2 regions of the Bacillus sp. EB106-07-01-XG149 genome follow, and region 1 is predicted to be linked to the other one. Evidence: riboswitches for the same ligand, from Rfam matches in the RefSeq annotation. Region 1 holds a riboswitch; the other holds the start of a gene.
What was found. Region 1 has a riboswitch for cyclic di-GMP ahead of AC3WTA_RS12975 (SpaA isopeptide-forming pilin-related protein). Riboswitches for the same ligand answer to the same signal wherever they lie in the genome.

Region 1 (15,889 bases):
TTAAGTGAAATGCATAAAAGATGGTTTTAGTTAAACGAATGAAAAAAATAAACTTTAGTTAACGAAGAGGATACATAAAAAGCTCGGGCCTAAGCCCGAGCTTTTTATTTCATTATTTCTTGTCTTCTTTTTTTGCGTCAGTTTTCTTCTCTTCGAAAAGATCTTTTAAATCTTTATCGTCAACTTTTACGTCAGCTTTTTTAATTTCTTTCATCATAAGATCGTTCATGAATTCGCCGTCTTGTGCTTTCTTCTGAACGACTTCTTTTTTGATGTCAGCTTTTGATTGCTCGAATGATTTTTCTGGCTCTTTAATGTCTGTAACTTTAATGATGTGGTAACCGAATTGTGTTTTTACAGGTTCGCTTACTTCATCTTTTTTCAGTTTATAAGCAGCATCTTCGAATTCTTTAACCATTTTACCATGTTCGAAGAATCCTAAGTCGCCACCTTTTTCTTTTGAACCAGTATCTTCAGAGTATTGTTTCGCTAACTCTTCGAAAGATTTACCTTGTCCAAGTTCCTCTTTAACTTTTTTCGCAGTCGCTTCATCTTTTACAAGAATGTGGCTTGCTTTAACTTCAGGCTTGTAGTTATCTTTTAATTCTTTATCAGTGATTGTTTTCTCGATAGCTTTTTCTTGAGCTAATTGAGCACGCACACCAGTTTTTAAAGTTTCTTCTTTAATACCTTGTTGTTTTAATAGTGTATCGAATTGATCACCGTATTGTTTTTTCATTTCATCGAACTTTTTGTCTACTTCTTTGTCTTCAACTTTGTAGTTTTTAATAAGTACTTTTTCCATAACCATGTTGTTTAGTACTTGTTTACCAGCTTGTGTCTTCATTTGATTGTAGAACTCGTCTTTTGTAATGTCACCAGCTTTAGATGTAACGATTTTGTCTGATGATGATCCTGTTCCACATGCTGATAATGCGATTACACTTGTTGCGGCTAAGGCAAGCATAGCTTTCTTCATTCGATAAACACTCCTACTATTATGTATTTTTAATTTATCCTACACCAATGAATTTTGGTTCATAAGAGCCCGATTAAGTCTCACTGATACTTTTGCTTTTTTCGTTGGTAAAGCGCGCTTAACAGGGCTTACCGAGGCTGAGGATAAAGTTAAGATGCGTGTCATTTATTTCATAGTATAAGCAATATGTACAAAATTTAATATATCATATTTCGACTCGATTTCATATTGATAAAGAAAATTTAACCAGTACGTGTCAGATTTTGAAGGTGTAGCCTATTGGGCGCATGCCGCATATACAGAAAAGAGGAGGGGATGGGGATGAATTCTCAACTTATTTTATTACTTGTACTGTTTATTTTATTGGTTATAGTAGGTATAATTTGCTTATAGAGGAAAAAAGTGAGGAAGGGGCTTCCTTCCTCACTTTCCATGAAATATAATTTCTATATAACTAGAAATTAATAAAATTGTTATACATACATTAATAACCCGAAAGACACTGGGTTGGCGGCTCGCAGCTATTTGTTTTCGTTCACACAGTGTATGTGTCATGAAATTCGTGTAAAATATAACAAGAAGTGCGAATGCGACAAAAACAACTGTTATAAGTGTCATGAGGCGAGACCTCCTTTTGGTAAAATACATATACTTTATATATTGTATCATACGATATTTTGTTCGTGTTATAAAATTCAGAAATAGAAGACTTTGTGTTAGAAAGAGAGGGAGAAAATGGACGTTGTTAGAAGATTAGAACAAGCTGAATACTACGTAGACCTACTATTTAAAATGATTGATGAAGAAAAGTGTCCATTTTATTCTTTGATCATAAAGAAAAAAGCTCGTAAAAAAGATATTGAACGTATACTAAATCTTTGTGAAATATTGAACGAGCAATATGTAGTGGAGAAAGCAGAAGGGCTTCTTTTGTTCGATGCGCTGTTAGATCAATTTGAAAAAGCGCTTCCACATCAGCTCGAAGTACACGAAACTGCGGAAGCGCTAGCAAAACAAGGTTTATTTAAGCCGCTTATGAATGAATTCTTAAGCATGATTGCGAAACAATAAATAGATTACTTCTTAACTAACTTCTGATCGGATTCCGTAAAATTCTCCTCAATATTCTCTAATGATTTCTCAAAAATATCGATGAAGTCTTGTCCGTAAATGTTGCGCAAGATAGCGATAAGTTCGATATTTTCTGGGAACTTACCATAGAAATTACGAAGTGCAAGAGCCCCATTGAATACAGAGTTATTTTCAGGATCATACTCCTCCATTAAGCGAAGTAGTAATTCTTCCCCTTTGTCTGTAATCTCAATGTACGTATTTCGTTTATCATCTTCTTTTTTCGAGAACACAAGATAGCCGCGTTCTTCTAGCTTTTTCGAGAAGTTAAACGCCGTTGATACGTGCATAACTCCAAACTTAGCAATCTCAGAAATAGAAGCCCCTTTTAAATGATAAGCGATTGACAAAATATGATGCTCATTAATGTTTAAATCGTAAGGCTTAATCCACTGTTGCCAATCTTTCTCTACACATTTCCATAACGCTTTCGATAATTGAGCAATGCGTTGGCTGAAAATCATCGCTTCTTTTACCGAGTAATCTTTTTCTCCACTTTTCATTTACTCACCCACTTTAACATTCTTTTTCATTACTATCTATTATGCCAGTAAAGTAAAAATTAATAAAGTCTTTTTGTGAGAATTGTGAAAATTTTTCGGAAAAATGACATTCTATACAAATTATGCATAAGCATGGAAGCGTTTTATGAGTCGTGAATACATGTGTTGTCCTTACATGTTAAGTGATAACATATATTGTAAATGCATAAAAACACGGCATATCTGTGTGATATGCCGTGTTAAGGTCAATTTATATAAAAAATATTTGTTATATGCAAAAAACTAAGCAGGAATTTGTTTACGCTTTTTCCGGAACAGCTTCTTGTAGTTTCTCAATTGATTTTTGAATGTCCAAAATTTCTTGCTCAATATGTCGTTTGTTTTGAGAAATATCTTGCTTCCAGTTAGAAAGCGTGTCTTGCATATCTTCTTTTAATTCTTGAAACACTTCTTTACCTTCCGAAGCAGTTTCAACGATTTGACGTTTTAATAATTTTGTATCAGCTGTAATATCAGCTAAAGTCTTTTTAATATCAGTTCCTTTTTCTTTCAGCTTACCGCGCATAGCTTTACCAGAAGAAGGAGTAGAGAAAAGAACGGCTAATCCAGCAACTGCCCCGCCGCAAATGACACCTGTAATAAAGGATTTAGCTTTTGACATAAAAGGAAACCTCCTTATTTTTTGTTCGTATTCATGATGTGAAAAAATATGCATATCTTTAAGACAAGGGAAAGAAAAGTGTGCAATGCACATTCCCTGGCATCTTGAATGGAGAAACAAGCCATGCAATATGTAATCACTTTAGGAAAGTGGCTTGTTATGTATTACTTCTTATTATAGTGTCATTATTTCACACTATTTGCAATTGTACTTGCGATGTTTTGTAAATTTTCCATTGTGTATTCATTTTGATGTGATTTCCAAACAGCACCGAAACCATCGTTTTCACCGTAGCGTGGAATTAAATGAAGGTGGAAGTGGAACACAGTTTGTCCAGCTTTTTCACCGTTATTGTTAAGTAGGTTAAAGCCAACTGGATTAAACTCTGCTTTAATCGCATTTGCGATTTTCGGAACGACAGAAAAAATGTGTGATGCGATTTCTGGCGTTAACGCAAAAATGTCTTGTTTGTGAACTTTTGGAATAACAAGAGTATGTCCTTTTGTTACTTGACTAATATCTAAAAATGCAAGCACATGTTCATCTTCGTATACTTTTGAGCAAGGGATTTGCCCGTCAATAATTTTACAAAAAATACAATTGTCCGCTGTATGGTTCATTGATCTCATCCTTTCAAGTAGCCTTAGCCGTATTTTACCATAATTATATAAGAGAACAAACACGAAAAACAGGAAGCTGACTCAGCTTCCTGTTTTCTGAAGAGGGATTGAAAAAGCATTATCGTAATTTACGTTTCGCAGACACCTCATTTATTTAAGAAATGCACGGTAAATCGGCTAAAGTTTCTGCCGTAGACACCCCATTTTCAAGTGAAATGAATTGCAATCTTTATAAAAGGAAATTGTTTATTTTTTAAAACAGTATATGCTCTTTCGGAGACACCCCGTTTCTAAAATGAAACAAATGATCTGGTTATGTGTAAATTTCTTTGTCCAACATGGACACCCCATTTCATGATGACTTCACTATGTTGTTGTACTCATCAATTGGTGGTCGCTTTTTCAATGTGTTCCTTCTTCACTAATTATGATGTCCGCTTTCGTAAAAATATATGCGAACAAATTTAAATTTTTTTTGAGGGCATCGATACTATGTAGTACAGCGTTATTTTTGGTAAGATGAATATAGAATGAATACTAATGAAGAAAGTGGTGTCGTATGAGCGAGTTATTGCGTGTAGAAAATGTTACAGGAGGATATACGAAACGACCTGTACTAAAAGATGTTTCGTTCTCTGTGAATAAAGGCGAACTTGTCGGCTTAATCGGTTTAAATGGAGCCGGGAAGAGTACGACGATTAAACATATTATCGGTTTAATGGAACCGAAAAAAGGAACTGTCACAATTAATGGGAAAACAATTCGTGATGATATGACAGCGTACCGTTCTAGTTTTTCGTTCATCCCAGAAACACCAGTATTATATGACGAGCTAACGCTAGAAGAACATTTGAAGTTAACAGCGATGGCGTACGGTGTCGAGGAAAAACAATATGAAGAACGTGTAGGGCAACTATTACAAGAATTTCGCATGAAAAATCGTTTAAAATGGTTTCCATCTCATTTCTCAAAAGGGATGAAACAAAAAGTAATGATTATGAGTGCGTTTTTAGTGGAACCATCTCTTTATATTGTGGACGAACCTTTCGTTGGGCTTGATCCGTTAGCGATTCAATCACTTCTTCAAATGATGGATCAAATGAAAAAGAGCGGTGCAGGAATCTTAATGAGTACACATATTTTAGCGACGGCAGAGCGTTATTGTGATTCATTTATTATTTTGCATCAAGGCGAAGTAAGAGCGAAAGGAACATTATCTGAACTGCAATCACAGTTTAATATGCCAGGTGCAACGTTAGATGATATTTATATTGCATTAACGAAGGAAGAAGATTATGAATAGCACAGCATTATGGAAAGAACGATTTCGTCACTTTCTAAAAGAAGTTCGTACATATAGTAAATACGTATTTAATGATCATTTGAAATTTATTTTCGTATTCATCATCGGCGCAGGTGCGTATTATTACCAGCAATGGTTACAAACGTTAACCTCTTCGTTTCCGACAGCGCTCGTTATGGCAGTGTTGCTTGGACTCGTATTAACGGCCGGATCTATTCAAACGTTATTAAAAGAAGCGGATCTCGTTTACTTGCTGCCAGTTGAAGAAAAGTTAAAACCGTACTTTACAAAGGCATTTCTCTTTACGTTTATGATTCAGTTATACATAATCGCAATCGTAGCGGCAGCGCTTGCCCCGTTATACTTCCAGCAAATGAAGCAAACAGGAGCGGCTTACATATGGATTGTACTTGCGTTTGTCATTGTAAAAGCGTGGAACTTATTCGTCGCGTGGGAAAAATCATTTTTAACAGATCAAAATATACAAAGAGCTGATTGGTTCATTCGTTTTATTTTAAACGGTTTATTTGTGTACTTCCTTGTAGAGCGTACTTCCGTTATTTTTGTTGGCGGAATCATCCTTCTCATGGTGTTATACCTTGTAGTACTGCATCAAATGGTGAAGGGAAAGCCGCTAAACTGGGAGTACTTAATTTCTGAAGAAGGTAAGAAGATGATGATGTTGTACCGCATCGCGAATATGTTCGTTGATGTACCTGCATTAAAAGAAAGAGTAGCACGTAGAAAATGGCTTGATTTCATTCTTTCAATGATTGGTGAGAAGCGTACATATTTATACTTATATACGAGAACGTTTTTACGATCTAGTAACTATTTCGGCTTATATGTGCGTTTGCTCGCTCTTGGCGGAGTTATTTTGTACTTCATTCCGTTTTTATATGGACGATTTATCGTAAGCCTTATTTTCCTATACTTAATCGGTTATCAGTTATTAACTTTATGGAAACATCACCGCATGAAGATTTGGCTTGATTTGTATCCGGTAGGGGGAGAAGAGAAGAAGAAAGATTTTCTTGTCTTATTAAATGCGATCCTTATTACCGGCAGCGTTGTATTTACAGTTATATTCGCCCTTGCGACGAAAGATTTCATGATGACGGGAATTTTACTAGTCGTAAGCATAATATTTAGTATCGGTTTCGTTTATCAATACGGGGCGAAACGTATTGAGCGTTTAAATTGAAGGGAATGAACCTATGATTACATACGAAGAGAAGGTTATAAAAGAATTGGAGCAGTGGAAAGCTACATTCATGAAAGATTCTTCTATGATGACGCGGTTCTCTAAGAAAGTGCAGACGAAAGTACAACAGCTTATTCCGGCGAAAGTGCAAAAAGTATTAACGGAAACGATTCGGATGATGGTGCAAACAATTAGTGCCGGATCAAACTTTATAAAGCCGAAATTAAAAGAGACGAACTGGTCATTGCAAAGAAGAGACGACGAAGTACGTAAAAAAATGGATGAGTACAAAAAAATAGCAGCGGCAGAAGGAGCAGGGACGGGAGCTGGCGGTATTCTCCTTGGCCTTGCTGATTTTCCGCTTTTACTCGGCATTAAAATTAAATTTTTATTCGATGCCGCAACATTGTACGGATTTGATACGAGTAACAAAGAGGAGCGCCTTTTTATCCTTCACGTTTTTCAACTTGCCTTTTCAAGTGACGATCACCGAAAAGAAATATGGAAAGCAATCGAAACGTGGGATACAGAAGAAGAAAATCATATGGACTGGGAAAAGTTCCAAACAGAGTACCGAGACTATATCGATTTAGCAAAAATGCTTCAGCTCGTACCAATAATCGGTGCCCCGGTTGGCGCATATGCGAACTATCAATTACTGCAAAGACTCGGAGAAGTGACGATGAATTGTTATCGTATGCGACTACTTAATAGAAATTAAAAAGAAAGCATCCTAAATGTGTAATTTAGGATGCTTTTTTTAGAAGTTAATGCCGATATAGCTAACTCCGGCAATAATCAATACGATGAAGAGTACAACGATGAATGGAAATCCGCTTTTACCACCTTGTCCAGCATCACCGCCGCCAGTGCCACCACTACCACCTTTACCGCCAAGTCCCATAGGAATATCCTCCTTATTGTTATATGTTGCTTTTACTTTATACTTTTCTGCATTTACCAATAAATTCCTCCTGAAGCGCTAACTAACTTGCAAATCATTTCGTTTCATTTTATAATTTACTTACCGACCGGTAAGTAAAAATAAGTGAGGTACAGTATGACAAAGAATTTACAAACATCGCAAAACATTGTCGAGGCATCATTTAAACTCATGGCAGAGCACGGTATTGAGAAGATGAGCCTTTCCATGATTGCGAAAGAGGTAGGTATTTCAAAACCGGCTATTTATTATCATTTTTCTTCTAAAGAAGCGTTAGTTGATTTTTTATTTGAAGAGATTTTTTCTGGTTATCATTTCGTTAGTTATTTCGATAAAGAAAAATATACGAAAGAAAAATTTGCAGAAAAGTTAATTGCCGATGGTTTACATATGCTCTCTGAGTATGAAGGTCAAGAAGGAATATTACGTGTTATAAATGAATTTATCGTAACTGCATCGCGAAATGAAAAGTATCAGAAACGCTTATTTGAAATACAAGAAGATTTCTTAAATGGTTTCCACGATTTATTGAAGAAAGGTGTAGAACTTGACGTTGTTTCACAACATGCAACGGAAGAAAATGCTCATACGTTAGCGCTTGTGATCGATAATATGAGTAATTACATGCTGATGGGATTCCAGTTAAAGTATAAAGAAATTTGGATTCAAAATGTGAAAAACGTAATGAAGGAGGAATAAAAGTGAAAATGCAAAAAAACTGGTGGCTCGGTTTTCTTGGGTTCATTGGAGTGTATAAAATTCCAGGCATGATAGAAGCTTTTCAAGCGGATGGAAGTTGGATGAAGCTAATCGGTTTCATTTGGCTACTTTGGTTCGGATATTTTATTCCTGAGAAGAAAGAAGATTAAATTTCAATTTTATGTAAAGTTATGTAAAATATAGATTGAGAGTATTCATATATTAGATTACTAGATTTGGAGTGGTTACATGGATCCATTGAAAAATGAAATTCACCCTGACATGGTCAAGGTGTGGAAAGTTCGTGCTGTAATTGAAGAAGGGATCGGTATTCTTGTCATTTTAGCTTACCTTTTACTCATGATAAAGTTTGATTGGTGGGCATGGATTTTGTACGTGTTAATTGGGTTAACGGTTGCACTAGCGCCATTGGAGTACTTCGTATTCCCGAAACTTCGTCAGCGTTATTATAGCTATCAACTAAATGAAGAAGAACTTGAAATTCAGCATGGTCTTTTCGTCGTAAAGCGCGTATTAGTACCGATGATTCGTGTGCAGCACGTGACAATTGAACAAGGACCGATTATGAGAAAATATGGTTTAGCAGAATTACATATTTCTACAGCGGCAACTTCTCACAGCATCCCAGGCTTAACGATGTATGAAGCAGAAATGTTGAAAACGAAAATCGCAGAATTAGCGAAAGTGAGTGATGAGGATGTATAAGAGGCAGCATCCAATCACGATGTTATTAGAATTAAAAATAACAGACTTTATACCACTCATTATTTTCATGTTTAGCTTAAACGGAAAATTCCCGTTTTGGTATTTAATTCCTGCTGCATTCGGTTTACTTACCGTTTTTTCAGCATTTGAAAAATGGTATTACACAATATATTGGGTTGAAAATAACGTATTGCATGTGAAACAAGGGCTCTTTGTGAAGAAGGAGAGCTATTTAAATAAAGAACGTGTTCAAACGATTAACACAAGTTCTAACGTGTTATATCAAATGCTTGGCTTAAAGAAAATTCAGATTGAAACAGCTGGCGGAGGCGATGATGCAGAAGTTAGCTTAGCTGGTATTACAGTAGAAGAGGCAACAGAGCTTATTGCAATGCTAAATGAGCCAACTCCAGAAGTGAAAGCAGAAGATACATCAGAAAAAGTAGTCGAAAAAGAAATCGTTACAGAAGAAAAACAAGCGACAGAATACAAATTAACTTGGAAAGAAATTTTATTAGCATCTGTTACATCTGGTCAGTTTGGACTATTATTCTCATTAATCTTTTTCGTGTATCATCAAGTAGATGAGTACATTCCGAAATGGATAGAGAATGGCGTAAAGTCGTATGTAATGGAACATGATATATATGGCTGGATTTTCATGATAGTCATTTTGATCGTCCTTTCGTGGATCATATCGACAATTGGTTACGCGTTAAAACATGGAGATTTCACAGTGAATCGAAGAAATGATGAAGTCCGCATTTCGCAAGGATTACTTGAGAAAAAAGAACTCGTCCTAAAGTTACATCGTATTCAAGGTATTACGATAAAAGAAAGTATTTTACGTCAGCCATTCGGTTATTGTGCTGTGCAAGTAGAAGTCATTCAAAGTAAAGGACTGGGTGACGAGAAAGAAAAAGTTACACTGCATCCTATCATTCGAAAAGATCGCGTACAACAGTTACTTGCACATTTACAATTACCATACGAACTGAATACAAACATTATTTCATTACCAAAAGCAGCATTACGTCGTTACTTAATTGATAGTTTTATATTCTTCGCAATGCTAGCAATCCCGCTTATTGGAATAAGTATATACTCTGAAAAGCACTTCATCATGTGGGCATTAATTCCGCTCGCGATTCTCATCTTTACACTTGGATACGCAACATTTAAAACGAATGGTTACAGTGTAAACGGAGAGCAAATTACGCTTGTATATCGCAGCATCGGAAAATATACAGGACTTGTTAGAAGAAGACACATCCAATCAATGGAAAAGACACAATCATATTTCCAGCGCCGTGCAAATTTATGTACGTATAAGTTCTCTAACGCATCATCGAATTACAAATTAGAGCATACGAGAGTAGAAGATGCGAAGAGAATGCAGGATTGGTATAAGAAGAGATTAAGTGAAGATTAACTTGAAAAAGCTTGCCTATTATGAAAGGCAGGCTTTTTTTGTTATAGGAAAATGAGGGGCTTAATCCATATATTAGTACAGCTACAGCGCACATATATCGAAAAAGTAGTATACTTCTATTTCAGGGAAATCTGTGGGATTTTTCATATAAATGGTATACTAATATAGAAAAAGTATTAGGAGGCTATATATGATAAGTCAGTTAAAAAGAGCAGCACTTGATGCATTAAAAGGAAAATGGGGGTTAGCGGTAGGGGCAACCTTATTAGTCGGAATCCTTATTGGAGCTGTTGAAATGCTAACCACAGGTATTTTCTCAATGTTTTGGGGTTGGGAAGAAGCAAATGAGTCACTTACAGTAACTATTATTGCAATGTTTATTATCGGTCCGTTAACAGTGGGTGCTTCTTATTTTGTTTTAAATGTAATTCGTGGGACTAATGCTCGTATCGGTCATATATTTAGATGGTTTAACGATGGAAGTAAGTTTATGAAATCGTTTTTAACATATTTACTAATGAATGTGTACTTGATTCTATGGACATTACTTCTTATTATTCCAGGTATTATTAAATCATTTTCTTATTCTATGACATATTTTATTTTGAATGATCATCCAGAATATACAGCGAATCAAGCGATTACTGAAAGTCGTCGTATGATGAATGGACATAAAATGGATTACTTTTTACTATGCTTAAGCTTCTTAGGTTGGTTCATTTTAAGTATTCTTACTTTAGGAATCGGTTTCTTATGGTTAGTACCTTATTTCTACACGACATCAGCTGCATTTTATGAAGAGATTTCAAAAGAATATTATAAAAAAGAAGACACTACTTTCTAATAACCACCTATCCCCTAAAGAATATAGGGCATAGATAGTTTAGATGTTCTGTTTAGGGGAGGCACTTTAGGATAAGTTATAGGTTTTTATATAGAAATTCCGCCCTCTATGTTTTAGCATAGAGGGCTATTTTTTTATGTGAAAATAATGAATAATATATGTGGAAGGAAAAGCGAGGTGAATGAGAGTCAGCATAATTTGGAACTAGTGTATACTGTAAAACGTTCACAATGATAGAAAAAACCAGTAAGCATATTAAATAACTAATAGAAAATTTTTTCAATGGAATCATCCTTATAAAATTCCACTTTATTTTTATGAAAATATAAACCTCTTTAAATTACAGATTATATATATAAGGATAATTAATTTTTATACATTTCGTGTTTATGGATATATTTTCAATGAATATAAAAGTATAGATGTATAGTCAACTTTGAGTGTTTAATGTTATCATATTGAATGATATGGAAATTTTTAATAGAAGAAGCAACGAAAAATTCAAAGGTAATGGAGCCTTTGTTGTATAAAGAAAATATTTATTGTTACTCAGCAATATTAAAAATAAGATACGCATTTATATAAATTTAGTAGAAATGGGGGGGTTAAAAAGGAATGAGTATAAGTATAACAAGGCAAAAGATTTTAGCAGCCGCTTCTCAAATTGTGCAATGTAAAGGGGTTGCTAAGTTAACTTTAGAAGCGGTAGCAAAAGAGGCGGGGATAAGTAAAGGTGGATTGTTGTATCACTTTTCAACTAAAGAAGCTTTAATAGAGGGCATGATACTCAAAGGGACGGAGGAGTATCAAGACGCTATTCACAATAAAGTTGCGGAAGACTTAGAGAAGAAAGGAAGGTGGGTACGTTCTTTTGTAGAGGAAAGATTAAGTAATGAGAGAAGAGTAGAAGAGCTGGGGAGTAGTATGATGGCAGCATTAATGCTAAAACCTGAATTACTTGAACCGTTACAACAATCATTTCAGCAACTGCAAAATAAAATAGAAAATGATGAGATAGATTCAGTTTGTGCCACAATTATTAGATTAGCGGCAGATGGATTATGGTATTCGGAATATTTAGGGGTTGGAAGACTAAGCCCTGAATTAAGAGAAAAAGTGATTCAAGCTCTTATTTATAATTCATATAAATAGAATATACGAACTATATAATGTAAAATAATTCACCATTGCTTATTTAATGCACTGGTGAATTATTTTTTTTATTAGAAAAATAGAACAATTTTACAGAGTATTGAATTATAACCGTCCAGACGGTATAGTAATATTTGGTTTAAGAGGAAAATGAAACAAAAAAAGAATAAAAAATATTTTTAGCACACTATTCGAAAGGATAGGCCGCAAAGCTTAGAGTCTACGGTAATACATATTGGTTACTAAGATCGTCTGGTTGCACATTTTTGATGCAACCGGACGGTCTTTTTTTTGTTATATAAATATAAAAAATAGGAGGGGATTATGCAAATGAAAAGTACTAAAAGGCATATTTCGATGGTTTCATTAGTTTTTCTAGTATTATTTTCAGTACTAAATGTGTGGGCTCCAGTTATTCAAGCCGCTGTGATAAAAAATCCAGTGGACGAGATTAATATCTCCCGTACTGATGGTACAACGTCTGAACCATATCAAGCCTCAGATGGTATGAAAGTAGAAGTGAAGTGGTCAGCTAAAGAAAAAATAAAAAGTGGAGATCAATTCACAATTGATATGCCAAAAGAATTCAGAAAAGATCTTATGAATATGAGTTTTCCTTTAAAAGATGCTGAAGGAAAAACAGTTGGTACATGTGAGATGAAAAAGGGTCTATTGACATGTACTATGGGTGATTACGTAGAAGGAAAGAATAACATTAAAGGTTCTTTATTCGTAGAATTTTATTTTGGTCTAGAAGCATATGATGGTATTAAAAAAATCCCATTAGAATTTAACGTTGATGGTCAAATCGTAAATAAAGAAGTAAGTGTAAATAATACGACAGAGAGACCGAAGCCACAGCCCAATACAGATAATCTATTGAAATGGGGTTCTTATAATCAGGAAGACCCTTCAATTGCAGACTGGACGGTATATGTAAATGCAACTGGAACAGAAATGCAAGATCTTAAATTAACAGACACATTAGGACCTGGGCATGAATTAATTACAAATAGTTTAGTATTAGAAGAGGCTGTATTTGAAGATGGCTATGCACCAACAAATGTTAAGCCAGCAGATTTATCTAAAATTAAAATTAATGCAATGAAAACTGGATTTACAATTGAATTTCCAGACAGCTCAAAAGGTTATATTTTAAGATATAAAACAAAGATTACTAATCCTGCTGCAAAGCCTCATAAAAATACAGTGAAATTAGAAGGTAAAAATATTGTAACTGAAGAAAAAGTGGGAGAAGTATTCGTAAGTGGTGGGGGAGGAACCGGTTCAGGTGACGATAATCCACCTAGCATTGAAAAAAATATAGTAGATGAGAATGGTAAGCTTGTAGAGAATCAGCAGTTAACACAAATGGATCAAGCTATTCAATACCAAGTTGGTACACATATACCGAAAAATTCACCTAATTATACGTCAATGGTAATTAGTGATGATTTAGAAGATGTTTTAGAAGTATTAGAGGCAAAAGTATATGATCAAAATGGTCAAGATATTACTTCTAAAGGAACGTTAAATATAGATAAACAAAGAAGTGAAGTAACATTTGCGTTTGGTGAGAATTTTGACTATAAGTCATATGAAGACCAGGTAATTAACCTCAGCATTAAGGCGAAAATTAAAGCTAATGCAGATTTATCTTCTTACGTAGATAAGAAGATTCCTAATAAAGCGGAATTACATTTTGATGATAAAACATTAACATCGAAAGAAGTAATTGTTACGCCGCCTGAAGCTCCAAAAGAAGGTACAGTATCGATTCATAAAATAGATGCTGAGAATCCGAACAAAGGGTTGAAAGGTGCTGAATTTGAAGTTCGAAATAGTGCAAATGAAGTTGTTGCAAAACTGATAACGGACGAAAACGGCTTTTCAATACCTCAAACTTTAGCTCCTGGGACGTATAAAATTTATGAAACAGTAGCACCAGAAGGATATCAAAAATTAACAATTCCAGTAGAGGTTACGCTTCAAGCTGGTGAAACAAAAGCCATTGAAGTCAAAAATACTTTGCAAAAGGGTCAAATCGAATTAAAGAAAATTGATTCGGAAAATGGTGAAAAACCATTAGCAAATGCAGAGTTTGATATAGTAAAAGACAGTGTAGTAGTTGAGCATATTGTTACAGATAAAGATGGTAAGGCAATCTCTAAACCGTTAGCGCCAGGGAAATATATTTTAAAAGAAACGAAAGCGCCTGAAGGATACCAATTAAAAGAAACAGAGTTCGAAGTAAATGTAACAGGGGACGGCATATTCCCAATAACAGTAAAAAATGCAATGACAGACAAAGGTAATGTAGAAATTACAAAGGTGGACAAAGAAAACGGTTCAGTATTAGCGGGTGTCGAATTTGAAGTTCAAGATGAGAAAGGTGAAGTAGTAAAAAAAGTAACGACGGATAAAGAAGGAATGGCAAACGTTTCAGATCTTTCAGTAGGAAAGTACAAATTAGTAGAGACGAAAAGCTTACTAGGTTACAAGAAACTAACAGAGCCAGTATCGTTTGAAATTACAAAAGGTATGACGAAAGTCCTATCATTGAAAGTAGAGAATGAACAGTTAGATAAAGGTTCAGTAGAAATTACAAAAATAGATAAAGACAGCCAGAAAGTATTAAAAGGCGTAGTTTTCGAAGTACGAGATGAAAAAGATAAAGTAGTAAAAGAAGTAACAACAGATAAAGAAGGAAAAGCGAACGTTTCAGATCTTTCAGTAGGAAAGTACAAATTAGTAGAGACGAAAAGCTTACCAGGTTATAAGAAACTAAAAGAACCAGTATCATTTGAAATTACAAAAGGTATGAAGAAAGTCCTATCATTGAAAGTAGAGAATGAACAGTTAGATAAAGGTTCAATAGAAATTACAAAAGTAGATAAAGACAGCCAGAAAGTATTAAAAGGTGTAGTCTTCGAAGTACAAGATGAAAAAGATAAAGTAGTAAAAGAAGTAACAACAGATAAAGATGGAAAAGCAACAATTTCAGATTTATCAGTAGGAAAGTACAAATTAGTAGAAAAAGAAAGCTTACCAGGATATAAGAAATTAATAGAGCCAGTATTGTTTGAAATTACAAAAGGCATGACCGAGATCTTATCATTAAAAATAGAAAATGAAATGGTAGATACGGGGAATGTAGAGATAACAAAGATAGACAAAGATAATAAAGCACTGCTAGCGGGAGTAACGTTCGTTGTCCAAGATGAAAAAGGTAACGAAGTTAAAAAAGTAACGACAGATAAAGAAGGAAAAGCAAATGTTGCAGATTTACCTGTAGGCAAGTATGAATTAGTAGAGATAGAAAGTTTACCAGGTTATAAAAAGCTAGAAAAACCAGTATCATTTGAAATTACAAAGGGCATGACCAAGATACTATCATTAAAAGTAGAAAATGAAATGATGGATACTGGAAATGTAGAGATAATAAAAATAGATAAAGATAGTAAAGCACCATTAAAAGATGTTGTATTTGAAGTACGTGATTCAAAAGGAAAAGTAGTAAGAAAAGTAACAACAGATAAAGAAGGAAAAGCAAACGTTTCAGATTTATCTATTGGAAAGTATGAGTTGGTGGAAGTAGGAACACCAGTAGGATACAAACCACTTGAAAAGCCAATTTCATTCGAAATTGAAAAGGGCAGAGTAACAGCATTAAAGCTAACAGTCGAAAATGA
Region 2 (15,889 bases), on a different contig from region 1:
AGTGTTGCAAAAAATATAGCCTGCCAATAATCTAACTTTAACAACAAGACAATTCCTATAATAGACAGTACGCTTAATGCGTCTCCAGCAACCATCGTTCTTTTCGGATTCCAGCGATCAGCTAGTGCACCACCGATAAACGAGAAAATAAAAATAGGTGCATATTCCATAACCGATAACAACGAAACTGAAACTGGATCATTATTCGTTCGCTCCATTATGAAATATAAAAGAGCCATATTTCTAATCCAAATTGCAAATTGTTGTAAAATATCAGATGCCATAACGAGCATAAATGCTCGGTTTTTAAATAAAGCGTTCATTTTCATTCCCCTTTCATAAACCGACCGTTCGGTCTAATTTATTTTGTAAGAAAAGCAACTGACCTATTATTCAGCTGCCATTCCTTTTAACAATACATCTATTGCCTTTTTATAAATACGTTGCAGTTCTTTATAATCTAACTCGTAGTAAAGTACTCCAAGCCCTGATAATAATCCATTCACAATATACATAAGATCGCGCGTATTATCTTCACGAAACTCTCCAGACTGTATGCCTGCTCCAATTAGTTTCTCAAACATAACATATGATTCTCTAGTTAAAGCCAATAGTTCATCCAAAATCTCTTTACTTACAACTTGGCTCATAGAGAATTCCTCTATTGCATTTGAAATTGGTTGCTGTATGTCCTCGACATGATATTCCGCGAGGCCATATAGTTTTTCAGTATTCGTACTATACAACTTCTCTTTTTCATTCCATTTTTCAAGCCAATCATACGTATGCTGTTTTACTACAAATAAAAATAATTCTTCTTTACTTTTAAAGTGATAATAAATGCTTCCTTTACTTCGCTCTGTAATTTCACAAATCTCTTCCATAGATGTAGCTGCATAGCCCTTCTGTGAAAACAGACTTTCTGCTTTATATGCAATTTCTTTCTTTATCTCTTCTGCACTTCTTCTCATATTTACACCTCTTTAAACCGACCGTTCAGTCTAATAATAACAAATTAAAAACCTCTATTACAAGAGGCTATATTCCTTATTTAAGAAAACGTACTTTCAAACCACGTTCGAATCATATGTATTATTCCAATTTTAAATCCTAATTTAATAAGAAATACGCCTCCTGCAGCTAATAAAAATAACACTACTTTCCCCTTATTTTTCACTTTCGGTTCCCTTTTCATTTCTATTCCCCTTAGTACGTTAAAAATATTAATCAAACGTTTGTTTAACTGTTGTTATGCATATGTAAGCCAACTAATCAAACGTTTGTTTAAAAAGAAATACGCCTATATAAGGCGCATTTTCATCAATCACCGCCACCTCCGCCACCATCGCAGCTGCCTCCGCTATCTCCACCGAAAGATCCTCCACAATCATGTGAACCTCCATGCGAGCTATCATTATCAGATCCAGCAAAGAAAAATAATGGTGATGAGTTGTTAGATGAATTATGAATGTTATTTTGTTTCGTAAGATTTACCTTCTTTTTGTTCGATCGAACTGCTGTTACAATTGTTCCAACTACAACAAATAATAGTATGACAATAATAAATTCCATATAAAAACCTCCCTTAATCTTCGAATAATTGAATGGTTCTTTCTAGATTTTCAAGTGAAATAAAGCGTGATTCACGAAGGATCTCTTTTCCATTATAAAATAATAAAACTGTTGGTCCTGTAAATACTGCATATCGCCCCGCGATCTCTTGCATGCCTTGTAGTAATATTTCTACTTTCTCTACGTAATCATAATTCTCTAATACGCAATTTACTTTTCTTAGCATAACATCACAAACACCACAATTTTCCGTTTTAATAAACAGCAGTACTAATTGTTGTCCTTCAATATATGTCGCTAATTCTTCTATCGTTTCAAATGTATTCATCTTATCCCTCTTAGCGTAATTTAAGAAATACTTTACCCCGCATAACGGGGCAGTAAGACTCTCACCTCAAAATCCAGCTGAGGCAAAGAAGTTAGGTGAGAGGTCAACTGCCCGTAAATGCCCGATTGGTTCAACTAATAATCAGTGGAGGATGAACCTCCCCACTGATTAAAGTTTCACTTTATCCTGATACATACGAAAAGCTGAATTATCTTTAATCTTTCTCTTTTCCATTACCTGCTGAAAACGCAGCGTTTTTGCTGTTAACTCTTCTTGTAATTCTTTTTTCTCTACTTCATCATAACAGCACGCAATTAAGTCTTCTATTTTTAATATATCTTTTTGTAGTTCCATTTCTGGTGGAATCATACCCGCATTTTTTAAGATTTTGTAACTCATTCTAAGTTCTGGAGGTACCATTGAAAGGTCTTCTAATTGTAGTGGTTTTCCTTTTCCCGGAATATGATCAAGGTCTCCATTCCGTATTGCTTGTCGAATTTTTTCTTCAGCAATGTTCAAAAAGACATCCACACCATTCGCTCCTTTACATATTTTTACTATTATTTTACATGATATTTTCTCATCTTGCTACGCTTTTACAAATTGACTTTATACAATTTTTTCTCAAATTTAATTACAAGGAGCCTTTTCCTCCCTAATCAATATTTTATTTTCATGTGTAGTCTGTGTTAGAGCCATTTCATATTGAGAAAATCTTTCCGAATCAAATAAAGCGTTTACACTAAATCTTACATTTGCTACGATTTAATCACCCCCAGCTCCCTTGTATAGACTTCGTGATGTCTTATCATTTTTATCCCGCTTTAATGGGCAGTAAGACCCCCACCTCAAAATTTAGCGAAAGCAAAGAAGTTAGGTGGGGGATCAACTGCCCATAAAAGTCCGATTGGTTCAACTAATAATCAGTGGGGGATGAAGCCCCCCCCACTGATTAAAGTTTCACTTTATCTAGACGTTTCATACGTCTAGATTCACTTTGGTTTATTGGCGCATGCCTTTAAATATATCTTTTATTTTGAAAGGAGAAATGACTATGAGCTCAAAAAAATTCACACTGCTATTACTATCTCTACTACTCTTCTTACCTCTTTTTCTCACAAACTTTATTACTCCAAATGTTGCATTAGCAGATTCACCAAAGCAAGGTCAAAAAATTGTTGGGTATTTTCCTTCATGGGGCATTTACGGACGTAATTATCAAGTTGCAGACATTGATGCATCAAAGCTAACTCATTTAAACTATGCTTTCGCTGATATTTGCTGGAATGGAAAACATGGAAACCCTTCTACTCACCCCGATAATCCAAATAAACAAACGTGGAACTGTAAAGAGTCTGGTGTACCACTGCAAAATAAAGAGGTTCCTAATGGCACTCTCGTACTCGGTGAACCATGGGCTGATGTCACAAAATCTTATCCGGGATCAGGTACTACTTGGGAAGATTGTGATAAATACGCCCGTTGTGGAAATTTCGGAGAACTGAAACGATTAAAAGCTAAGTATCCTCACTTAAAAACAATTATTTCCGTTGGTGGCTGGACTTGGTCTAACCGTTTTTCTGATATGGCCGCTGATGAAAAAACAAGAAAAGTATTCGCTGAATCTACAGTAGCTTTTCTTCGCGAATATGGATTTGACGGCGTTGATTTAGACTGGGAATACCCGGGTGTTGAAACGATTCCTGGTGGTAGTTATCGTCCTGAAGATAAACAAAACTTCACCCTACTCCTTCAAGATGTTCGAAATGCATTAACGAAAGCTACTGCAGAAGATGGGAAACAATATTTACTAACAATCGCGTCAGGTGCAAGCCAACGTTATGCGGATCATACAGAGCTAAAGAAAACCTCTCAAATACTGGATTGGATTAATATTATGACATATGATTTCCACGGTGGCTGGGAAGCTACTTCTAACCATAATGCAGCACTATACAAAGATCCAAATGACCCAGCGGCGGATACGAAATTTTACGTAGATGGTGCGATAGACATTTATACAAATGAAGGGGTTCCAGCGGATAAACTCGTATTAGGTGTACCTTTTTACGGACGTGGATGGAAAAGTTGCGGAAAAGAAAATAATGGGCAATACCAACCTTGTAAACCAGGTAGTGACGGAAAGCTCGCTTCTAAAGGTACTTGGGATGATTATTCTACCGGTGACACAGGTGTGTACGATTATGGTGATTTAGCAGCTAATTATGTTAATAAAAATGGTTTTGTTCGCCACTGGAACGATGTAGCGAAAGTACCTTATTTATATAATGCGACTACAGGCACGTTTATTAGCTATGATGACAACGAATCTATGAAATATAAAACAGACTATATAAAGACAAAGGGTTTAAGTGGCGCACTGTTTTGGGAAATAAGCGGGGATTGCCGTACAAGTCCAAAATATAGTTGTAGTGGGCCAAAATTACTTGATACGCTAGTAAAAGAATTACTTGGTGGACCTATTACTCAAAAAGATACTGAACCACCAACAAACGTAAAAAATATTGCTGTTACAAATAAAAATTCAAACTTAGTTCAATTAAACTGGATTGCATCTACTGATAACGTAGGAGTTAATGAGTATGAAATTACTGCCGGAGAAGAGAAATGGAGTACAACAACAAATAGTATTACAATTAAAAACTTAAAACCTAATACAGAATACACCTTTTCAGTATTAGCAAAGGATGCTGCTGGGAATAAATCACAGCCTACTTCCATTCTTGTAAAAACAGATGAAGCTAACACAACACCTCCTGGTGGAAATAGCAATGCTACCTTTTCAGTCACTTCAAATTGGGGAAGTGGTTACAACTTCTCGATTGTAATTAAAAATAGCGGAACGACCCCTATTAAAAACTGGAAATTAGAATTTGATTATAACGGCAATTTAACACAAGTTTGGGATTCTAAAATTAGTAGTAAAATAAATAATCATTACGTAATTACGAATGCAGGATGGAATGGTGAAATTCTTCCTGGTGGATCGATTACAATCGGAGGAGCAGGAACAGGCACTCCCGCCGAACTTGTAAATGCATCCATTAGCGAAAACTAAGCGTAACCTCCATTAATTATTTCACTAAAGTTTGAATTTAGGTTTGAGTGCTCTATCCTAAATTCAAACTTTTAATTTTATGAAAAATCACAAATCGATATTACAATAACCTATTATAATCATATTTAGTTTCTAATATGAAGTTCATGTGAAGTTCATCTGAATTTTACATGAATTTCCTTTAAGTTCTATTGTCTTCCTATACTAATCACATTATCCTTTACATATAGGAATTATTTTTATTCCATTTCAAACTATCTATATATATAAAGAAAGATAGTCGCCTGTTAGGGAAAGGCATCTAAATATAAACATAACATAAGAAAAAGCACGCTTATAAGCGCACCATAAGAGTGCTTCTTCATACAATTCTCATGTAAGAGTTCTCGAAAATCATGTTAATCACAAAGAAAAGGCATTAGCTTATACAAGCTAATGCCTTTTCTTTATTCATATCGTTCAGCATCCCATTCTTCTATATTCCATACTTTTGTTATCCATGCTTCATAGAAAGACGGCTCATGTGAGACAAGTAAAACTGTTCCTTTATATTGTTGTAATCCTTCCTGCAAAGATTTCTTTGTTTCTATATCCAAATGATTAGTCGGTTCATCTAAAATTAAAACATTGCTTTTCGTTACGATAAGTTCACATAAACGTACTTTCGTTTGTTCCCCGCCGCTTAATAAACGAATAGGTTTTAATACATGTTCTTCTTTCAATCCACACTTTGCTAATGCTTGGCGTACTTCTTTCTTTGTCATATCTGGTCGTTCTGCCCAAACTTTTTCTAATGGTGTTGTTTCTAAAGCAAACTCTTCCTGCGCAAAATAAGCAGGATTTACTCGTTCTCCAACAGAAATTGAACCGCTTAGCGGCTTTATTTGACCTAATAACGTTTTTAACATTGTCGTTTTTCCAATTCCATTATGACCAACAATCGCTATCTTTTCTCCTTTTTTCACTTGCAAATTCAATTCTGGACATAACGGAGAACTATATCCTATCCTTAGTTTTTCAGCCTGTAATATGCGACTAACTGGCTCCTCATAAACATTGAAATCAAAACGGGATCGAGGTACATGATTAACCTTTTCAATCCTTTGCATTTTCTCCAATACTTTCTCTCGACTTTTGGCCTGTTTCGCTTTTCGAATTTTATTTTTTTGAATAAATGTTTCTAACTGAGCAATTTCTTTTTGTTGTTTCGCATGCGCCGATTGTAATTGTTTCCTTTGCAATTGATAACTTTGCACAAATTTTTCATAACTTCCTACGTACCGCTTCACTTTCCGTTCTTCTAGATGATAAATAACATTTGTAATACTGTTCAAAAATACTTCGTTATGTGAAATGATCACATAAGCTTTTTCATACAGTCTCAAATACGATTGCAACCATTCTATATGGGCTGTATCTAAATAGTTTGTTGGCTCATCTAGCAATAAAACATCAGCTTTTTCTAAAAGGAGCTTCCCAAGTAATAACTTTGTTCGCTGTCCTCCACTTAACTGTGAAACATCCTTTTTAAGCCCGATTTCAAATAAACCTAAACCGATTGCTACTTCTTCAATTTCTGTATGAATTTGATAGAAATTAGAACTTTCCAATATAGTTTGTAATTCTCCATACTTTACTAACAGTCGTTCTATTTCTCCTGCTCCATTCATTTCTTCAGCAATTTTTAACATTTCACATTCAACCGCATACAAATTAGAAAATGCACTTTGTAAGTATCCCTCAATTGTTATTCCTTCTTGTAAATCCATATGCTGCTGTAAAAAACCTATCTTCACATGTGGAAACCATTCAATGTTTCCGTCATCATGTATAAGTTCTCCTGTTAAAATCCTTAACAATGTTGATTTTCCAATTCCATTTTTCCCAACTAACCCAACATGCTCGCCCTTTAATAGTCGAAAACACGCATTATATAAAATGGTTTTCTCACCATACGAATGACTTACATTTTCTACTGTTAATATACTCATTTTTTTCTCTCCTCTACTTATAGTTCATAAGCTAAATAGAGAGAGCAACAGTATAAAGCCTTATTTAATTGTATATATAAAAAATGGGTAAGGTGAATACACCTTACCCATTACATATTATAGTAAAAAAGGATTAAGGTTCTTTACCTGCTGTCTTCAATTTAGCTTAATCGTTAAAAATGGGCAGACTTCTCCCGCATCAAGCTAAAACCATTTGAAGAACAGTTGATAAAGTCATTTTATCCTTTCACTCCTTTAACATTTGTTATATTAAGAGTATAAACTACTCTGTTATATTCTATTCTCTATTTTTTCTTTTGTTCCTTCTCCGCTTTTTCATTTTCTGCGTAAATTTCTTTATACATCTTTTCTAATGCATATGGACTTGTAAAGATGAGCGTTAACGATTTCCAAATATAAATTCTTCTTTGTAGTTCTACCCCATACTCTTTACTAACCATATTTTTCACTTCTGGAATATGTTCTTCGTTTTGAAATTGTTGTACAGATTTCAATTCCTTCGTCTTAAAATCCGTTAAAAGGCCTATTACAGTTCGTCCATGTTCCTGCGACCTTTCTTCTAAATCAAACTGAATGGAATGAACAAAACCTAAAACATGAAAGATTTGAGCATGCAACCCGACAGCAGCACGCTGTTCCATTAAGTTGTAGCACTCTCGTTTTAACTCTTCTACCATTTCTAAAGAATTTCTATTAACTTTTCTTTTGCCAACAAACATAATTTTTACAATATGAGCGACTGCTCCCATACTTTTTAATACACTCTCTAAAACTTCTACCGCATCTTCCACATAACCATTTGAAATTATAGAATGAATAAATTCATCTAATACCACTTGAAACTTTTTAATTAAATGTAAATCGCGTAATTCTGGAACATCTTCTCTCAATTGATTCCGGCCTTGAACCCACTTTAAAACTTCTGACATCTCTTCTTCTTTTAATTCATGATGTTCCATACCATACTTCATTAATAAAATATGATTTTTTAATAAGGACTTTCCTTCTTCAAGATTGTCCGGCGTTAATGAATCAACTATTTTCTCTATAGATTTCATCTTTCTCCCCCTATATAAAAAAGCCTCTTAACAGTAATTATACCAAAAACTGTTAAAAGACTTTTTCTATTTTTTCATATAAGGAGCTAATACTCTCAGAATTTCTTCCTTATCCTTCTTTAACTCAAGTGATGTTAACATATCCATCGTTCTCGGTCTAGGTAATTTCACTTGTACCTCACCAACTATTGAGGCTGGTCTTTGAGATAAAATAAATACGCGATCTGAAAGCAAGATTGCCTCATCTAGGTCGTGTGTAACCATAACGATTGTTTGCTTCTCTTGGTGCCAAGAGTTTAAAAGCCAGCTATGTACTTCCATTTTTGTAAAGGCATCTAATTTTCCAAAAGGCTCATCAAGTAGCATAATTGGCTTTTCACATAAATATGTGCGCAAAAAACTAATTCTTTGACGCATACCACCAGACAATTCATCTGGATAATGGTCTGCATATTCATCTAGTTCAAATTGCTTTAATGCTTCCATTCCCTCTGTCAGCCTTTGTTTTTTCGGTTTCCCTTCGATTTCCAATGGAAGAACTATATTTTGCAAAGCTGATCGCCAAGGTAATAATAAATCTTGTTGCGGCATATAACTTACAACATCTTGCTCTTGTACGTGCCTATCCTTATACGTTACATTCCCACTTGTTGGGCTTTCAACATTTGCAATCATATTTAATAATGTGCTTTTCCCGCAACCACTCGGTCCTACAAAGGAAACGAACTCTCCCTCTCGTATAGAAGCACTAATATTTGCCAATACATTCTTTCCATCAAAAGCTTTTACAATCTCTTTTATTTGTAATCCACTCATTTTTCACTTGGAAGGAACTCATTTGTAAAGGCATCTTTCACATCAATTTTCTTCTTAATAACTTTGTTATCATATAAGAAATTCATGTAATTCGTCCAAACTTCTTCCTTCTGTACTCCCCACGCTTTTGCATCATCTTGATACTTCGTACTTAACCATTTTTGACTTTCTTGTACTAATTCTTTATTCACATCTGGAACTGCTTTAATTAAAATATCAGCAGCTTCTTTCGGTTCTTTAATTGCAAAATTATAACCTTCTGTCGTTGCACTCATAAACTTTTTCACAAAGTCTTTATCTTGCTTCGTATGTTTTTCACTCGTAATAATAACAGGGCTATAGAAATCAAGCGCTGGGTCTAAGTCTTTCACCATAATCGTATTTAACTCTTTTCCTTGGCGCTTCGCTTCAATTCCATCCCATCCGTAATATATCCATTCAAAGTCTGCATCACGACCGATTGATTTAAAGAAATCTGTTTGTCCTAAGATGATTTTTTCAACTTTATTAAAATCAGCTTGATGCTTCTCCATGATTGTCTTCAGCGTTGCTTCTTCTGCTGGTCCTCCCCAGCCTCCGTAACGTTTACCTTCAAAATCTTTCGGTGAAGTCATGTTATCTTTCTTAAGCGATGCAAAAGCTGAAGTGTTATGCTGAATAATCGCTCCGACAGATACAACAGGAATACCTTCTACACGAGCCAACGTTACATTTTCTTGTGCGCTTATTGCGAAGTCAGCTTTTCCGGAAGCTATCATTTGCTCCGCTGTCACATTATCACCAGGCTGAATAATTTCTACATCTAAGCCTTGCTTTTTATAATAATCTTTCGTTTGCGCTACATATAAGCCAGTATGATTCGTATTTGGAAACCAATCTAATACTACTTTTACTTTTTGATCTTTACTTGCACTTTCTTCTTTCTTCGCCGGATTACATCCAGCCACACCTACTGCTAATAAGGCAGCCAACATAACTTTTAAACCTTTTTTCATTTCCTGCCGTCCTTTCTATATATCCATGGTGCTGTTATTCTTGCCATAAACTCCACGATAAAATACAGACATAGTGTCACCATAACAATAATTGCTGCCACACCAAATACTCGGGCTGTTAAAAAGGATTTTGTAGCTCTCGTAAGCATAACTCCTAATCCTTCACTGGCACCGAGCCATTCCCCAATAATCGCTCCCATTACGCTATATGTAACTGCAATTTTTAAACCTGAGAAAAAGTATGGAAGCACTGCTGGAAACTTTACTTTCTGGTAAACTTGCCATTTCGTTGCCTTCATCGTTTGCAACAACTTCAACATATTTTTATCTACTGTTTGAAAACCTTCTAAAATGCTAAGCGCAATCGGGAAGAAACAAACGAGTATTACTACCATTACTTTCGGTAGCATTCCATATCCAAACCAAATAATAAATAACGGTGCAAGTACAACGATTGGAATTGTTTGCGAAATAACAAGCAACGGATTTATTAAAATACGAAATAAAGGGATAACGTCCATAATAATTGCAATACTTGTCCCAATTAAAATTGCAAAGAATAGTCCAATTAAAACCTCTTGCAGTGTTTGCATCGTATTCGGTAATAGTAAATCTTTCATTCCAATTAATTCTTGAACAATGGCAGAAGGCTTCGGTAAAATCCACGGTTCAATTTTAAATAATGAAACAGATCCTTCCCATATCGCTATGAGAAGGATAAGCCAAATTGTTGTAATTATTTTAGATTGCTTCTGGTTTTGCATATTCATCACGGTACTTCCAAACCTTTTCATCTATCGTTACACCAGTGCTTGGACGATAATGGATTTTAATAGAAGTAATCACTTCTTCTGCTCCAGCATCTACACAAGCTTGTTGCGCACGTTTAATGACATCAAGAAGTACATCTAATTCTCCTTCCAGCGTTGTTTCCATTGCTCCTACTTCATAACGAACTCCCGATTGTTGTACAACTTCAATTGCTTTATCAACAACAGAATATACATCTTTTGTTTTTGCTTGTGGTACTACTGAAAATGACATTGTAACTTGTTGTGACATAGTAAAATCCCCCTTATAAAATTAAAATTTTAAAACAAGAAAAGGCTTTCCTACTGCGTAGGAAAGCCTTGTATGCAAGTTATTATAGAATAACATATGCTACATCACTTTAAGTAACTCCCTACGCTGGCATTATCCAGATCAGGTGGAGGGTCGATGTTTATTTACATCCTCTCAGCCAATTGGCTCCCCGGTCCTTAATTCGTTTTCATTGTAGCATGATTTATTTTATTGAACAAACAAAAGCATGTATAATCATTTCATTTAACTTTTAAATTCCCCAATTAACTCTTGTAACTCCTGTGAAAGCCATCTTAAAGAACTCGCTAATTCGGCAATATCTTGTACAGACATTTCCTGTTCTTTCATACTCGTTTCAATATTACTACTACTATTCGCATACATATTTGCGATATGTGATAGTTCATTTACGACACGAACAATATTTTGGCTATTTTGCAATATATCACTTGAATTGCTAAAAACAGCTCTAACTTGATTTGTAACAGATTGTGCTGATTTTGAATTTTTTTCAAAGAAAGCACCACTACTTTGAACAAATTCAATTCCAGATTCTACTTCTTTTGAAGCTTTTTGTATTGAAACAATAGCTTCTTTCGTTTCAGCTTGTGTTTCCCCTATTAATTTTGCTATATCTTTTGCTGATGCTTCCGTCTGCTCTGCTAATTTACTCACTTCATCAGCAACAACAGCAAATCCCTTTCCGGTTGCTTCAGCACGTGAAGCTTCAATAGAAGCATGTAACGCTAACGAATTAGTTTGATTTGAAATACCTGTAATTACAGTTACTATATCACTAATTTCTTTTGATTTTGTTTCCAAAGAATACATAATAGAAGATAAATCTTGTACTGCATTTTGTATTATAATCATTTGATTCATCGTCTTTTCAATAACACCATTTCCTTTTACTGAATGATGCTCCATACCTTCAGACTCTTTCGCCATTTGTTCTGCAGCATTTTTTATCTCTTCCATCTTATCTTCCATTTCATATACAATACCTAAATACTGTGGTACTGACGTTTCTTGTGACTGAGCGCTAGCTCTTAACTCAACCATAGAACTTACAATTTCTTGAACCGCCATACTATTCTCTTTCGTACTCACTGACAATTCTTGTGAAGATGAGGAAACCTGTTCTGCTGTCTGCTTCACTTTATCTACAATTCCTTTAAACTTCTCGATGGTATTATTAAAATACGAATTAATAATACCAATATCATCTGGTCTTTCCTCTAACTTAATACTTAAATCACCTTCACCGACTTTGCGTAATCCTTCACGTAAATCTCGCAATGGAGCAAGTGCGTTACGCACAATTAAGAATTGAATAACAGTTGCAATTAAAACAGAAATACAAATAAACATTAAACCTTGTATAATGAATTTTTCCTTTGTAATAGGAACAATCGAAGCATCTACATCGGCTGCAACAATTGCCACAATATTTCCGTCTCCATCTTTAATTGGCTCTAATATCGTTACCCATGACCCTAATAGATCTTCATATACTACTGTCATGTTTGCTTTTTTCGTGCTCATTACTTTATCATATGCTTTCATCCAAAGATCTGGTTGTTTATAATATTCTCCCGGCCTTACTTCAACAACATTTGCTAAACCTGTAGACAAATCAATGATTTGTAGCTCACCTTTTTCATTTTCTTTTGCTCCAACAATATACGTTTGTCCAACACTATTCAATTCTTCCGTTGCTTCATCTAATTTCTCTGTTAACTTCTCTCTCTTTTCTCTTTGTGCCACTGGGTCTTTTGTAACATCTCTCACTATTTGTTCGTCTAATTTATGTAATACCGTATCTCCTGTTTCAAAAGAATGCCTTTCAAATATAGACATCATACTATTTTGAAACATGTTAAAACTTAACGCTCCCATAGTACCAACAAGCGTCAAAATAACTAACACAGTTAACAATACATTTTTTTGAAGAAATGATAGCTTATGCCAATATTTTCTCATTAACATCACCTTTCTTAATTAACTTACTATAAAGTAACGCTATTAAAATATACACCTTATTAATAAACGATAACGGTTCTCATTTTTTTATAAACAAAAAAAAGACCAATGAAAAGAGCATTGGTCAAGACCAACCCTATCCGTCCGGTAACTGGCTAGCATAACCTTTCGGCCTTAGCTCCTGTAGTTTTGCGTCCTAATGTTTCCATCAGTTTGCCTTTCTCGCTGAACGAGTTGAACGATATGGGAGTTCTATGAGAATTAAATTATTCTCTATCAAAGATTACAACATAAAAATTAAAATGTCTACCTATTTAGAGATGCAAATGTAAAGTTTCAATGCATTATTTTTTCGAAATAATTTAACAAAGTTCGTGAATGTTACATTTCTTGTGTTATATAATAAAAAATGTATATAACACAAGGATTATTTTGAGTATTTGTTTTAATTTTCGTTCAAATTAAATTATTCAAATATATCTTAACTAATGAATTTCGGAGGTAGTTTATCATGTTTTGGCTACAATTTCTTACGTTACTACTCTGCATTTTTATTGGCGCACGCCTAGGCGGAGTTGGGCTAGGAGTAATGGGTGGCGTTGGTATGGCAATACTTGTTTTCGTCTTCCACTTACAACCTACAGCTCCTCCTATTGATGTAATGCTTATGATTTTAGCAGTAATTACAGCTGCCGGTGCACTGCAAGCTGCTGGAGGAATGGACTACCTTGTTCATCTGGCTGAGAAAGCATTGCGAAAAAATCCAAAGCGCATTACATTCTTTGCTCCAATTGTTACTTATTTATTTACACTGTGCGCAGGAACTGGTCACGTTGCTTATTCTGTACTTCCTGTTATCGCAGAAGTCTCTCGCGAATCTGGGATTAGACCGGAACGACCAATGTCAATTGCCGTAATCGCTTCCCAACAAGCAATTACAGCTAGCCCTATATCAGCTGCGACAGTTGCACTTTTAGCAATGCTAGCTGACTATAAAATCACTTTATTAGATATTTTAAAAGTAAGTATTCCTTCTACCTTCATCGCTTGTATGGTAGCTGCATTTGTTGCTAGCAAAATGGGGAAAGAATTAAATGAAGACCCTGAATACTTGAAACGTTTAAAAGAAGGAATGATTCCTAAAATTGAAGAGAAGAAAGAATTTGTTGGTTTAAAAGGCGCTAAACTATCCGTTATCCTTTTCTTAGTAGGAACTTTCCTTGTCGTACTTCTCGGTTCATTTGAAGCACTTCGTCCAGGATGGGTGGTTGACGGGAAGTTAGTTCGTCTTTCCATGCCAAACACAATTGAAATGGTTATGTTAACTATCGCAGCTCTTATTATTATTTTCTGCAAACCAAATGTAGAAAGCATCGTGTCTGGTAACGTCTTTAAAGCGGGGGCAACAGCAGTTGTTGCTATTTTCGGTATCGCTTGGATGGGAGATACTTTCTTTAACGGAAACTTAAATATGATTCAAGGATCAATTCAGCACCTAGTAACAAGTGCACCATGGCTATTTGCCATCGCATTATTCATTCTATCTATTTTACTATATAGCCAAGCAGCAACAGTACGTGCTTTAATGCCTCTTGGATTATCACTCGGTATTCCACCAGCACTACTAATCGCAATGTTCCCTGCAGTAAATGGATATTTCTTCATTCCAAACTATGGAACGATCGTTGCTGCCATTAACTTTGATCGCACTGGTACAACAGGCATTGGTAAATATGTTTTAAATCATAGCTTTATGATTCCAGGCCTAATCGCAACATTCACTTCTATCGGAATTGGAATGCTCTTAATATCAATTATGTTTTAAAGAAAAAGCACAAACCTACAATTTTAAAGGGTTTGTGCTTTTTTAATCAAACGTTTGTTTAAATATTTTTAACCGTCCATTATGTTTTTTACTATTTTTGTGAAGTTCCCTTTTCCTACAAACTCCTATTTACTTCCTCTACTAGCTTCTTCGTACTTTCATACGGAGATTCAGCTAAACTAATCGCGGAAATAACAGAAACACCGTCCGCACCGGCTTCTATAACCGAAGCGGTATTTTCAATTGTAATCCCACCAATCCCAACGATTGGTATTATAATTTCTTGTTCTCTAAAATGAGCTAAACCTTTCGTTCCTTGCACTGCTTTCGTATCTTTTTTCGTACTCGTTGGGAAAATAGGGCCAACACCTAAATAATCAGCTCCGTTTTCAATTGCCCAGCGTGCTTCTTCAATTGTATGGGTAGATACACCAACAATTTTATCTCCCATTTTTTCACGAACAGAAGTAATTCCTTCATCATCTTGTCCAACATGCACGCCATCTGCATCTAACTCGAGAGCTAGTTCCACATCATCATTTACGATGAATGGTACACCGTACTCCTTACAGACTGCTTGTATTTCTTTCGCGAAACAAATACGTTTCTCTCCCGTTAAAGCGCCTCCCCCCTTTTCACGAAATTGAAAAATTGTTATACCGCCTTCAAGTGCATCTCTCAATACTTGTAGTGGCTCCTTCGCACAATTGTTACTTCCCATAATAAAATATACTGATAATAATCTAGACATTTCAGCCTTTGTAATACGCGACATCTAGTTCCCCTCCTTACTATATAAGCTCAATCTTCCCATACTTCTCAATATCATCTGAAGTTGTATTTGCTAACTGATTTAAAAATTCAATTTGGAAACTACCAGGTCCCTTTTCCACTGTCTTAACAGCTGCCAGTTCCGCAGCTACACCATAAAACGTTAATGCCGCTACTGCTGCCTTTACATAATCCTTTTCTACTGCTACAAATGCTCCTATTACAGAAGTTAGTAAACAACCAGTTCCCGTAACCTTCGTTAAAATAGAGTGACCATTTCGAATAAGAATCGCTCGCTCTCCATCTGTAACAACATCTTCTTTTCCAGTAATCACCGCTACTGTATTTAATTCATCCGCTGCCTGCC

Region 2: another riboswitch for cyclic di-GMP. It lies ahead of AC3WTA_RS26155 (methyl-accepting chemotaxis protein); the one in region 1 lies ahead of AC3WTA_RS12975 (SpaA isopeptide-forming pilin-related protein).

Annotation. Positions count from the first base shown of each region.
Region 1 is NZ_JBYTDP010000003.1:119,548-135,436, forward strand. Features, by position in the region: gene AC3WTA_RS12885 (hypothetical protein) at 1-30, shown strand, start outside; gene prsA (peptidylprolyl isomerase PrsA) at 113-979, opposite strand; gene AC3WTA_RS12895 (hypothetical protein) at 1,259-1,372, shown strand; gene AC3WTA_RS12900 (hypothetical protein) at 1,403-1,597, opposite strand; gene AC3WTA_RS12905 (DUF1878 family protein) at 1,715-2,050, shown strand; gene AC3WTA_RS12910 (HTH-type transcriptional regulator Hpr) at 2,056-2,613, opposite strand; gene AC3WTA_RS12915 (YtxH domain-containing protein) at 2,912-3,274, opposite strand; gene AC3WTA_RS12920 (HIT family protein) at 3,460-3,894, opposite strand; gene ecsA (ABC transporter ATP-binding protein EcsA) at 4,454-5,197, shown strand; gene ecsB (ABC transporter permease EcsB) at 5,190-6,401, shown strand; gene ecsC (ecs operon protein EcsC) at 6,415-7,122, shown strand; gene AC3WTA_RS12940 (YjcZ family sporulation protein) at 7,162-7,305, opposite strand; gene AC3WTA_RS12945 (TetR/AcrR family transcriptional regulator) at 7,462-8,043, shown strand; gene AC3WTA_RS12950 (hypothetical protein) at 8,046-8,213, shown strand; gene AC3WTA_RS12955 (PH domain-containing protein) at 8,293-8,769, shown strand; gene AC3WTA_RS12960 (PH domain-containing protein) at 8,762-10,201, shown strand; gene AC3WTA_RS12965 (DUF975 family protein) at 10,392-11,045, shown strand; gene AC3WTA_RS12970 (TetR/AcrR family transcriptional regulator) at 11,661-12,197, shown strand; cyclic di-GMP riboswitch class I at 12,369-12,461, shown strand; partial or broken gene AC3WTA_RS12975 (SpaA isopeptide-forming pilin-related protein) at 12,522-15,889, shown strand, end outside.
Region 2 is NZ_JBYTDP010000010.1:87,582-103,470, forward strand. Features, by position in the region: gene AC3WTA_RS26090 (MFS transporter) at 1-323, opposite strand, end outside; gene AC3WTA_RS26095 (TetR/AcrR family transcriptional regulator) at 390-971, opposite strand; gene AC3WTA_RS26100 (hypothetical protein) at 1,052-1,195, opposite strand; gene AC3WTA_RS26105 (hypothetical protein) at 1,321-1,572, opposite strand; gene AC3WTA_RS26110 (thioredoxin family protein) at 1,586-1,900, opposite strand; gene AC3WTA_RS26115 (DnaJ family domain-containing protein) at 2,069-2,431, opposite strand; gene AC3WTA_RS26120 (glycosyl hydrolase family 18 protein) at 2,955-4,979, shown strand; gene AC3WTA_RS26125 (ABC-F family ATP-binding cassette domain-containing protein) at 5,426-6,970, opposite strand; gene AC3WTA_RS26130 (hypothetical protein) at 7,276-8,049, opposite strand; gene AC3WTA_RS26135 (ABC transporter ATP-binding protein) at 8,116-8,865, opposite strand; gene AC3WTA_RS26140 (ABC transporter substrate-binding protein) at 8,862-9,860, opposite strand; gene AC3WTA_RS26145 (ABC transporter permease) at 9,857-10,630, opposite strand; gene AC3WTA_RS26150 (MTH1187 family thiamine-binding protein) at 10,602-10,922, opposite strand; TPP riboswitch at 11,024-11,125, opposite strand; gene AC3WTA_RS26155 (methyl-accepting chemotaxis protein) at 11,187-12,926, opposite strand; cyclic di-GMP riboswitch class I at 13,070-13,154, opposite strand; gene AC3WTA_RS26160 (anaerobic C4-dicarboxylate transporter family protein) at 13,438-14,751, shown strand; gene thiE (thiamine phosphate synthase) at 14,867-15,526, opposite strand; gene thiM (hydroxyethylthiazole kinase) at 15,543-15,889, opposite strand, start outside.